One region of the Pseudomonas sp. BW7P1 genome, then DNA from elsewhere that is predicted to be linked to it. Evidence: riboswitches for the same ligand, from Rfam matches in the RefSeq annotation. Region 1 holds a riboswitch; each other region holds the start of a gene.

What was found. Region 1 has a riboswitch for cobalamin ahead of NWV16_RS15080 (CbtB domain-containing protein). Riboswitches for the same ligand answer to the same signal wherever they lie in the genome.
Region 2: another riboswitch for cobalamin. It lies ahead of cobO (cob(I)yrinic acid a,c-diamide adenosyltransferase); the one in region 1 lies ahead of NWV16_RS15080 (CbtB domain-containing protein).
Region 3: another riboswitch for cobalamin. It lies ahead of NWV16_RS12610 (TonB-dependent receptor plug domain-containing protein); the one in region 1 lies ahead of NWV16_RS15080 (CbtB domain-containing protein).

Annotation. Positions count from the first base shown of each region.
Region 1 is NZ_CP103374.1:3,385,044-3,388,961, reverse strand. It holds gene nfuA (Fe-S biogenesis protein NfuA) at 1-312, shown strand, start outside; gene cobM (precorrin-4 C(11)-methyltransferase) at 478-1,224, opposite strand; gene NWV16_RS15090 (cobalamin biosynthesis protein) at 1,316-1,729, opposite strand; gene NWV16_RS15085 (CbtA family protein) at 1,726-2,427, opposite strand; gene NWV16_RS15080 (CbtB domain-containing protein) at 2,439-2,636, opposite strand; cobalamin riboswitch at 2,756-2,977, opposite strand; cobalamin riboswitch at 3,636-3,847, shown strand.
Region 2 is NZ_CP103374.1:1,987,250-1,991,167, forward strand. It holds gene NWV16_RS09030 (PQQ-dependent sugar dehydrogenase) at 1-891, opposite strand, end outside; gene NWV16_RS09035 (hypothetical protein) at 958-1,542, opposite strand; cobalamin riboswitch at 1,709-1,935, shown strand; gene cobO (cob(I)yrinic acid a,c-diamide adenosyltransferase) at 2,015-2,626, shown strand; gene NWV16_RS09045 (cobyrinate a,c-diamide synthase) at 2,623-3,918, shown strand; gene bluB (5,6-dimethylbenzimidazole synthase) at 3,915-3,918, shown strand, end outside.
Region 3 is NZ_CP103374.1:2,821,557-2,825,474, reverse strand. It holds gene NWV16_RS12620 (LysR family transcriptional regulator) at 1-707, shown strand, start outside; gene NWV16_RS12615 (hypothetical protein) at 756-1,661, shown strand; cobalamin riboswitch at 1,778-1,984, shown strand; gene NWV16_RS12610 (TonB-dependent receptor plug domain-containing protein) at 2,075-3,918, shown strand, end outside.

The DNA of each region.
Region 1 (3,918 bases):
CTGACCATCAAGGCACCAAACGCCAAGGTGCCGATGGTCAATGCCGGCAGCCCGATCAATGAGCGCATCAACTACTACCTGCAAACCGAAATCAACCCGGGGCTGGCGAGCCACGGCGGCCAGGTCAGTCTGATCGATGTGGTTGACGACGGCATTGCCGTGCTGCAGTTCGGCGGCGGTTGCCAGGGCTGTGGCCAGGCGGACGTGACCCTGAAGGAAGGCATCGAGCGCACCTTGCTCGAGCGCATTCCGGAGCTCAAGGGCGTTCGCGACGTGACCGACCACACGCAGAAAGAAAACGCCTACTACTAAGGCGTACGCTGCACAGTCGAACGGCATGTGGCGAGGGAGCTTGCTCCCGCTTGACTGCTTGGCAGTCACAAACCAGGCAACGCATTGACCCGTGATGAGTGGGTTGCCTGGTTTCGGGATCGCGATGCGATCCAGCGGGAGCAAGCTCCCTCGCCACAATTGCTTTCAGGGCCTGTAAAGATGCGCGTGCCCCGCGCGATACAGCGACGACTCACTGAAATGATCGCTGCCCAACACCCGCCCGACCAGAATCAGCGCCGTACGTCGAAAGCCCTTGGCGGCCACCTTCGCGGCAATATCTTCCAGCGTCCCGACCACCCAATCCTGATCCGGCCACGTCGCCCGGTGGATCACTGCAATCGGGCAGTCTGCGCCATAGTGCGGCAGCAGCTCGGCGAGGATCTTCTCCAGATGATTGACCCCCAGATGAATCGCCATCGTCGCCCCGTGCTGCGCCAGGTTGCCCAGTTCTTCTCCTGCAGGCATCGCAGTCTTGTCTGCGTAACGGGTCAGGATCACGCTTTGCGAGATGTCCGGCAGCGTAAGCTCGGCGCCCAATAGCGCAGCGCATGCGGCGGTGGCTGTCACTCCGGGGACGATTTCAAACGGGATTTCCAGCTCTCGCAAATAGCGGATCTGCTCGCCGATGGCGCCATACAGGCTCGGATCGCCCGAATGCACACGCGCCACATCATGGCCGTTGGCGTGGGCTGTCTTGATCAGGTCGATGATCTGTTCCAGATGCAGTTCGGCGCTGTTGACCACGGTTTCAGCCGAATGACCTTCGAGTACCGCCGCCGGCACCAGCGATCCTGCATAGATGATCACCGGGCAACTGCGGATCAGCCGCTGGCCTTTGACAGTGATCAATTCCGGGTCGCCGGGGCCGGCGCCGATGAAGTAAACGGTCATCGCTCAATCCTGTGAAAGTAGGGCGGGTCGAGGCTTCATAAGCACTTCAGATGAAGAATGCTCATGATCGAAAGCGGGGATTATCGGAAATTTACGCCGCGCCGGCCAATGCCAGGGTTGCCTTAGCGTACTTTTGCCGGGAAATCAGCAGTTTTGCCGGGGCTTGAATCAACTGTTCTGCGAGCGCCAGTGCAGCGCTTTCCGCCACGCCGTAACAACCGGTGCGTTCGAAGGCAATCTGTGAATGGTGACTCAGTCGCTGCTGATAGCCGGCCAGTTCTTCGCTGCTGAAATACAGCAACGGCAGCGCCAGTTGCGCCGCCAGTTCCTGCAGGCCGGGTTCGTCGCGTTTCAGGTCGATGCTCGCCAAAGCCTTGACCGCTTCGATTTCGATGTGATGGGCCTGCAAGGCCTGGTCGAGCAAGGCGCGCAGCGTACTCGCGGGGCAACCGCGCTGGCAGCCCAGGCCGACCACCAGGGTCGGCGCTGCGCTGTCATCGGTCATGCGTGGTACTGACCATCGCTTTTACCGCGGAACAACCAGGCGCTGATCAGGCCCAGGGCCAGCCAGAACGCCACGTTGGTCAGCTGCGAAGCGATTTTGAACCGGGCTTCGAGTGCTTCCGGAGCGAGCATCGAGTGCACTTCCGGTTGCGGCGCACCGATCACATGTGGCACGGCGAGGATCGCCACGCCGAGGATCTTCATCAGCCAGTGGCGGCTGAACACGATCAGCGCGAGGCCCACAGCGGTCGAAGCGGCAGTGCCAATCCACCACATCTGGCGCGAGGCCAGATCCGCGGCGGCAGTTCCCGGCAGCTCGGGTGGCAGTCCCATTGTCGGTGCGAGCACGAACGTCGCGTAACCGGCCAGACCCCAGAGCAGGCCTTGCGAAGTCTTGGTAGGCGCACGCAGGGTGTACAGACCGGCCAGCATCAGGGCGAAGCCTACGGCGACGACCAGATTGCCGCCGGTGGTGGAGACCACGCGCTGCCAGCCGTTTTCCGGCTCCCAGGCTTCGGCATCGTGGGTGTGTGCGGCGGTGCCGGCGGCGTGTTCATGGACCTCGGCCACCGGTTCGGCTTTCTCGAAGGTTTCCGCCTGCAGAATCAGCGGCGAAACCCAGAAGCTTTGCAGCAAGGTCAACAGCAGGGCGGCCAGAAGACCGCTGAAGCCTGCGGTCTGCGCAATACGCTTGATCATGTCGTCAGGCCTCAGTGGCACGGGAACGCGGCGCTGTGGCGGGTATCGTGTGCGGCGTTGTGCACCGCTTCGATGTGCGAGAAACCGGCGAAGTAGACCAGACTGGCACCCAGGATCGACGCTAAGATCGCAGCGGTCAGGCGTTGGCTCAGGGTGGTGGTGCTGGCGATTTTGTCCGTGTTGCCGGCGGTGCTGCTGGTGATCGACATGGCGCTTCCCTCTGGAGTGTCAGCGGGTGAATGGAGCGCATGAAAACCCCTGCGAGCGGGCACGCAGCGGTTCGAACAGCGCCCGCCCACCGCGGGTTGTTATGTTCAGTGACGCAGGATGCGCACTGTGTGTTGCGGGCCGGTCTCCGGGCTCGCGAGGGGTGGCTGTCTGCCGACCTGCAAGCGTCACCTTCCCATGCCCGTGGGCACAGTGGATCTGACACTTCACTCGCTTACCGTTGCGGGGGCAGCACCGGACTGACATGGCTTTTGAGTAAAGCACATGATTCACCGGTTTCCCGTTTCACCCTTTGCAGGGCACCCGTAACAAGTTGTGTAGGAGACCATGAGGGGGGATTTGAGTCAATTGGGATTGGGATTGGGGGCATATCCGTTGCTTCGGGTGCTGCCGCTGGCGGTTTCGCCCTTACGGCGAGTCACCTTTTCCAAACGCCGGAGTGCCGGCCCAGCGAAAAGGTAACCCAAAAGGCTTTACCCTGACGTTCGGCCCTCGCTGCACCTCCTCTCGATGTGTTTGGCTTCGCCAAACGGTCGCTGCGCTCCCACCCCCGGAGCAATCCCTCCACTCAGCCTGCCGACGGGCCTTGAGATCAAAAGCTTTTCTCGAGCTAACGCTCATCGTGGTGAGTGGCTCTCGATCTGGCTCTGGCTTTTGATTTTTTGCCTCTTCGGCAGGCCGAGCGGAGGTGTTCATCAGGGGGCAGGCGCGCAGCGCCGTGCGGCGAAGCCGCATACATCGAGAGGAGGTGCAGCGAAGCAAACCGTAGGCGATGCCCCCTGATGGGCACCGTAGCGAGGGAACACTGAGCCTAGGCGAAGTGCCGTACGCCGGGGCAAAGCCTTTTGGTTCCTTTTTGCTGGGCCGGCATTCCGGCGTTTGAAAAAGGGACTCGCTGTAAGAGCTAAACCGCCAGCGGCAACACCCGCAGCAACGGATATGCCCCCCAATCCAAACATTGACCGGTCAACACACGATGCGTAGCCTTGCGCTTTCGAGGTTCTTCGGCCTACGCCGAAGCTAAGAAGGGAACGCGGTCCAAGCCGCGGCTGCCCCCGCAACTGTGAACGGTGCCGTTCGCTGCCACGCCACTGCCAGCCCAATCCAGGAGCCAGCGGGAAGGCGCAGCGAATACCGGGCCAACGCCCGAACACCGTCAGCCAGGAGACCTGCCTCGTCACAGATTCTCACTTTCAACCGGGCGGGGTGATCCGGTGGCGAACTCTCCAGGCACGCTTGCGCGCTGCCGGCCTCGTCCCGTAT
Region 2 (3,918 bases), 1.4 Mb from region 1:
GTCCTTGACCGAGGTGATGTAGTCCGGCACCAGATCACTGCCGATTTCGTCCCGTTCGTTGACGGCGGTCCACAGGGCGCCACTTTGAGGTTCCCAGGCCAGGCCATTGGGGTTGCGCAGGCCAGAGGCGAAGATCCGGTGATTGCCGCTGGCGCGATCCACTTCCCAGATTGCGGCGCGGCCTTCTTCCTGATCCAGGCCGTTTTCGCCGACGTTGCTGTTCGAGCCGACAGTGACGTAAAGCTTGCTGCCGTCCTTGCTGGCGATGACGTTCTTGGTCCAGTGGTGGTTGAGCGGGCCGCCCGGCAGATCCACGATCTTGATCGGCTGGCTCTTGATTTCCGTTGCGCCGGGTTCGTAGTGAAAACGCAGCAAGCGGTCGGTGTCGGCGACGTACAGGTCATTGCCGACCAATGTCATCCCGAACGGTGAATTGAGATTTTGCAGGAACACCGTACGCGTCTCGGCCACGCCGTCGTGATCGGCATCACGCAGCAGGGTGATGCGGTTCGGGCTCGGTACGCCGGCCCCGGCGCGGCCCATGACTTTCTTCATCACCCAGCCGCGAATGCCTTTGCTGTCCTCGGGTTTCGGTGGGGCATTGGTTTCGGCCACCAGTACGTCGCCATTGGGCAGCACGTAGAGCCAGCGCGGGTGATCAAGGTTCTCGGCAAATGCCGCTACCTGAGTGCCTGCCGCCGGCGTCGGTTTCGCGCCGGCCGGCCAGCCGATCGCCGGGGCGATGTTCACCGTCGGGATCAGGGTTTTATTCGGTTCGGGCAGTTTGGGAGACGGGCCGGTGCCGTCCGAGACTTGCAGGCTGGAGGATTCGCCGCAGGCGCTGAGCCCGCCGGCGAGTGCGATGACGAAAAGGAGGTGGGGCTTGCGCATTGCTGATCTTCCCTATGAATGCATTCCTGATCATAGAGAAGTGCGCGAGCCCGATGGTTCAACTCCTCAGCCGCGAGCTTCCTTGAACAGCACGGCAATGCCGGGGTGATAGTTGCCGGCCTCGCTGCGCAATTTGCGGTAGGCGTAGGGGAAATACCAGGCGACGGCGCAGGTGTGTTCCTTTTGCAGGTCGTCGACCATGTCCTGCAGTTCTTCAGGGCTGGCGCTGTGCTGGGCTTTCTGCGGAGCGACGAACAGGCAGCCGAGCTTGAGATCGCTGGCGTAGCTGATGCGCTTCGCGTCACTGGTGATATCGGCCAGCGCCTGGGTCAGGTGCAGGCTGTTGACCCGCGGCCAGCGCTGAGTCGCCTGGATGTAGGCGCGATCTTCGGCGCCGGCCAGAAACAGGTCGGCCCGGGCATTGCGTTCGCCTTCTTCATTCTGCTTGCGGGTGGCGGTGTCGCGCAGGGTCACCAGTTCGGCCATCCAGGCGGCGGCGGACAGCAAGCCGAGGTTGGCTTTCTCGTCGTGCCAGTAGGGTGTGTCGTTGTCGCCGCGCACGGCGTTGTAGCGGTCGATGCAGTCGAACCAGCGTTCCAGCACCGGGCGCAGGAATTCCAGCCGCGGATTGCTGATGATCATGCCTTGCATGGTGCTCTCCCTTGTTATTGTGATGTGCTCTCTGCAGTCAAAAAGCATGGCTCTTTGATATCACTGCTGACAGTGTGGCACAAGATTGGCGTCAGATAATTGATCGGCGGCAGTTATTTGCCGCGCAGCGCCCTCTTCATTTGACGCTCCACCCCCAACCCTCTAACCTTCGCGGCTTGTTTCAGGTGCTCTGTGACCGCTGTCGACAGAGTGAAACAGGGAAGCCGGTGAGGATTGTCTTCACGCGAAGAGCCATCACGATCCCGGCGCTGCCCCCGCAACGGTAAATGAGTGAAAGCTGCGTTCGATGCCACTGCTGCAAAGCGGGAAGGCGCGCAGCCAGGCGTGAGCCGCTCATGAGCCCGGAGACCGGCCTGATCCATCCAGCGGCATCACGGTGGGCGATGCCAGGCTTGTTGCCGTCTATTCTTGTGCCTGCCCGCCGTTATCCAGCCTCAACGGAGAGCTCCCCATGACTGATTCCCTCGAACGCGACGAGCGTCACCTGGCGCGCATGCAGCGCAAAAAAGCCGTGATCGACGAGCGCATCGCCAATTCGCCAGACGAATGCGGTCTGGTGCTGGTGTTGACCGGCAACGGCAAAGGCAAAAGCAGCTCGGCGTTCGGCATGCTCGCCCGTGCCATGGGCCACGGTATGCAGTGCGGTGTGGTGCAGTTCATCAAGGGCCGCAACAGCACCGGGGAAGAGCTGTTCTTCCGCCGCTTCCCCGAGCAGGTGCGTTTTCATGTGATGGGCGAAGGCTTCACCTGGGAAACCCAGGACCGCCAGCGCGACATCGCCGCCGCCGAGGCTGCCTGGGAGGTTTCTCGTGAGTTGCTGCGTGATCCGTCGATCGGTCTGGTGGTGCTCGATGAGCTGAACATTGCCCTCAAGCACGGTTACCTCAACCTGGATCGGGTGCTCAGCGACTTGCAGGCCCGTCCGCCGATGCAACACGTCATCGTCACCGGCCGCGCCGCCAAACCGGAAATGATCGAGATGGGCGACACCGTCACCGAAATGGGCATGATCAAGCACGCCTTCCAGGCCGGTATCAAAGCGCAGAAAGGCGTCGAACTTTGAATCAGCCTCGTCACTGTCCGGCGGTTCTGATTGCCGCGCCGGCCTCCGGCCAGGGCAAGACCACCGTCACCGCCGCGCTGGCCCGCCTGCACCGCAATCAGGGGCGCAAGGTCCGGGTGTTCAAGTGCGGGCCGGATTTTCTCGATCCGATGATCCTCGAGCGCGCCAGCGGTGCACCGGTCTATCAACTGGACATGTGGATGGTCGGCGAGCAGGAAAGCCGTCGCCTGTTGTGGGAAGCCGCCGCCGACGCCGATCTGATCCTGATCGAAGGCGTGATGGGCTTGTTCGATGGCACACCGTCGAGCGCCGATCTGGCCCGGCATTTCGGTGTTCCCGTGCTCGGCGTGATCGACGGCACCGCCATGGCCCAGACGTTCGGTGCGCTGGCCCTGGGCCTGGCGCGCTATCAGCCGGACTTGCCGTTCGCCGGCGTGTTGGCCAATCGCGTCGGCACCGTGCGCCATGCGCAATTGCTCGAAGGCAGTCTCACCGAAGGTTTGCGCTGGTACGGCGCGCTGTCCCGGGAAACCGGGATCGAGTTGCCAAGCCGCCATCTCGGCCTGGTGCAGGCCAGCGAACTCAATGACCTCGATGTGCGCCTCGACGCCGCTGCCGAAGCGCTGGCCGGCACGTGCGAGGTCGCGCTGCCGCCGGCCGTCGAATTCGCCGCGCCTGAAACCGTGAAGACCGAAAGACTGCTCGAAGGTGTGCGCATTGCTGTCGCCCGTGACGAAGCCTTCGCTTTCACTTATGGCGCCAGTCTCGATCTGTTGCGGGCGATGGGCGCGCAGTTGAATTTCTTCTCGCCGATCCACGACACGGCGTTGCCCGAGGCCGACAGTCTGTATCTGCCTGGCGGTTATCCGGAACTGCACCACGTTGTCTTGGCGCAAAACACCGAAATGCTCGAAGCCATCCGCGTGCATCACGCCGCCGGCAAGCCGCTGCTCGCCGAGTGTGGCGGAATGCTCTATCTGCTGGATTCGTTGACCGATGTCGAAGGCATCCGCGCCGGACTGGTCGGTTTGCTCAAGGGGGATGCGGTGATGCAAAAGCGTCTGGCGGCACTGGCGTTGCAGTCCGTCGAACTGCCGGAAGGCCTGCTGCGCGGCCACACCTATCACCATTCCCTGACCACCACCGAACTGACACCGATTGCCCGAGGCCACAGCCCCAACGGTGGGCGCGGGGCGGAAGCGGTGTATCGCGAAGGAAGGATGACAGCCTCCTACGTGCACTTTTATTTCCCGTCGAATCCGTCGGCGATCGCTGCGCTGTTGGTGCCATGA
Region 3 (3,918 bases), 560 kb from region 1:
CCGTGCTGGCCGAAGCCCGGACCATCGCCAACGGCGTGCACGGTTTGCGCGCCAAGGTCAAAGGCCTGCTGCAAGGGCTGGAGGCCGAAGTGCATGTGGTGCTCGACGTGATGTTGCCCGCCGAGCGCGTGGTGGATGCCTTGAAATCCTTTCGCGAGGCATTCCCCACCGTCGCCCTGCATCTGCACATGGAAGCACTCGGCGCCGTGACCGAGCTGGTGATCAACCGCGGCGCGGTGGTCGGCGTCAGCGGGCCGATGAACGATGGCATCAACGGCCTCGAAAGAATCGGCATCGGCAGCGTGGAGCTGATCCCCGTGGCGGCGCCGAATCATCCTTTGGCATGCACCGAAGCCAATATTCCCGGTGCCGGTCGCGAGCACACGCAACTGGTGCTGTCGGATCGCTCAGAGCTGACCAGGGACAAGGATTTCGCCGTCCTCAGCAGCCGCACCTGGCGTCTGGCAGACCTGGGCGCCAAACACATGCTGCTGCGCGAAGGCATCGGCTGGGGCAACATGCCCAGGCCGATGATCCAGGAAGACCTGGACAGTGGCCGACTGGTGAAACTGGACCTGCCGGAATACCGCAGCGGGCAATACACCTTTGATGCGATCTACCGCACCGATGTGCCACCGGGCCCGGCGGCGCGTTGGCTGATCGAGCGGTTCGTGCAACAAAGCCAGGCGCAGGTGACGGTTGTCTGAAGCGCCCGCGAAAACCAATTGATATTTCACTGAAAAAAAGAGCACGACATGGAGTTATCGTTGATCAAAGAAATGTTCGAGTATTCGGCTTACGCCATTCTCGGAATTCTGGGTCTGTTTATTTGCTTTTGCTGGTTATTCGTTTGGCAAAGTCGTTTATTGCCAAGTCGGTTTAATGATATTCATTGGAAAAGAGTTGATTACGCCTGGATCATCGCAGGCTCGTTGGGCCTTGTATTTCAATTTATCCAGGTTGGCCTGGACTCAAAGCTCTCAAATCTAAGAGTGGAAGAAACCTTTGGTCAGCTTTCTGCCCAGTCCCTGAATATCGCAGCAGACGAATTAAGCGATGCCACAATCTGCTTGCCAGTTTCAACGGAAGAAGACTTGGCGAAAGAGTCAGCCCGGCAGCTAGCTGGCGCCTGCAATCTGTTTCAAAAAATTCGTCCTGCCAACCGCGTAAACACTGAGGTAGACATAAATATTTTCAGGAATTACGACAGCGTTTTCCCAGAAGCTGAAAAATTTACCAATCCGCTGATAGTTGAACGAATGAAGCGCTTCAAACAAGCTTACGCAGATTACAAGGAGCAAAAAGGCTCAATAGACAGCACGAAATATGCTGCCAAAGTCTACGAACGGTATCTGAAATTTTTGCAATACCTGGCTATCCCGCTTCTGGCTGGTGCCGTTGCGCTCAGACTGACGAAGGTCAAGGGGGAAATAAGATTAAAAACACACCCTATCGAAAAAAAAACGGAAGACTCCATCGCCCAAGAAGCATTGGCCAATGCGATAAAGGGGTTGGCAACCTCGGCCCAGCTCAACGAGCTGGTCGTCAGGCTCAATAAACTCGAAAGCTCAAACCGGCTCAGGCTGAACATCATTTTCATCATGATGTTTGTACTCGCCGCGGCGATTATTTCAGCGTTTATGCTCTCGAACTTCCATTAGAACCAGAGCCCCGATGATGCAAGTGTCGGCGTTCGCCTCATGCGCACGTCTGCACATCGACTCTGCAGGAGCTCTCACACCACAAGCGAAGTTGACGAGCGCCCACCCGGATGTTCAGATGCCGCCCTGTTTCAGGTGTCCCATGCCGCCGTGCATGGGGTGAAACGGGAAACCGGTACGTTCCTTTCGAACAAGTCCGGTGCTGCCCCCGCAACGGTAGGCGCGTGATGCTTTCGACAGACCACTGTGGCCAGACGGCCATGGGAAGGTGAAAGCCTCCAGACGCGCGAGCCCGGAGACCGGCCTGAAATGCTTTTGGCAAACTCCTGCGGTGGGCGGGCATGGGCCGGTGTCGGCGCGTGCGCGATGCCTTCTCCTGCATGCTCTTCTGCGAAGATCCTTTCGAGAAGACGATGATCAATCCTTTCAACACCAAGGCTCCATCCCTGTTGCTCGGCTGCCTGTTCAGCCCGCTGCTGCTGGCCGATGACACGCCGCTGCAACTCTCCCAGCAAATCATTTCCGCGCCGTCCGTGGAGTCCACCACCGTCGCCGACATGGCGCAATTCGGCAGCAAGGTCGAGATCGTCACCCGCGAGCAGATCGAACGCGCCGGCCCCGGTGCCGATGTCAGCCGCGTCATGCAAATGTTCATTCCCGGCCTGTACGTCGCGCCGAAAAACGGCCCGTTCGACTACGGCACCTACTCCCTGCTGGGCGGGCGCAATGACGACACGCTGATCCTGCTCGACGGCGTGCGCCTGAACAATCGCCTGTACGGAGGCTTGTACCTGGACACCCTGCCGGCCAACGCCATCGAACGCATCGAAGTGCTCAAGGGCGGGCAGAGCCTGCTGTTTGGCACGCAAGCCGTGTCCGGCGTGATCAACATCGTCACCCGCAGCCCGCAGAGCCGACAGGCCTCCGGCGAAGTGAACATGGGCGTGGATACGTTCGGCGGCACCACCGAGGATGCGCGGGTCGAGAACATCTTCACCAACGGTTTCGGCGACCTGGGCCTGCTGGCCTACGTCAGCCATAACGTTTCGGACGGCTATCAGCCGTTTCGCAATCGTGACATCCGGAACAGCAGCGAAAAGAACCGCGCCTACGAGGTCACGACGTTCGGCGGCAAGGCGATTCAGTCCTTTGGCGATGACACGCGCCTGGAACTGTTCTACCAGTACGCCGACGCCAACCTCGATTTTGCCCGCCCGGTGGACAACCACAAGACCACCAACGACCGCATCCAGCAGATCGCCACGGCGACCTTCGAGCAGAACGTCAACGAACGTCTGAGCTACTTCGTCAAAGGCCACATCAACGATTGGGACACCCGCTACACACGCATCAACAACACCACTGACGGTGGCACCCGAACCATCAATCACAACGACTACTGGGGCTTCACCGACTGGGGTGTACAGGCCGAAGGCAAGGCTGAATTGCCCGGCGGTCATGTGCTGGTGTTCGGTACGGACAACCAGTGGTTCAAGGGCCAGGACGACGTGCTGATCATCGACAACGACAAGGCCGAAGCCCACGCCTTCTACACCCAGTTACGGCCGAAGATCGATGCCCTGCCCGACTGGCATCCGAGCATCGGCATCCGCCACGAAGCCATGAGCGGTGGCGACAGCGCGACGGTCGGCATGCTCACTTCGCTGTATGACCTCAATGAAAACTGGTCTGTTCGTGGGCAGTACGGCACCGCCTACAAACTGCCCAACGCCGAGCAACTGTTCGTCAACGAACCGGGCGATGAACTGGGCAACCGCAACCTGAAACCGGAGAAAAGCCGCAACGCCGAACTTGGCCTCGACTACAAAGGCCTGCTGATCGACCGTGAGTTCAGCGCCAGTGTCACCCTGTTCAAGCGCAAGATCGATGACCTGATCACCCTCGATGACATCCAGTGGGTCAACGGCCAGGGGCGGATCCAGATGCGTGGTTTCGAGGCGGACGCGAAACTGGCACTCAACGAGCAATGGAGCCTGCAGGCGGACATGACCCGCAACCTCACCGAATCCCGCGCTGGCGTCACACTCAACGACGTGCCGAGCTTCTTCGCCCGTTCGCGCATCGGTTACGAGTCGGTTGACCGGATGTGGGGCGCCGGTGGCGCAATCCGTTATATCCGCGATGTGATCAGCGCGAAACAGGTCGAGTACGGCCATTACTCGGTGGTGGATGCCGATGCCTATCGCTACCTCGACGGTGCTCATCAGCATCGGGTGAGCCTGCTGGTGGAAAACCT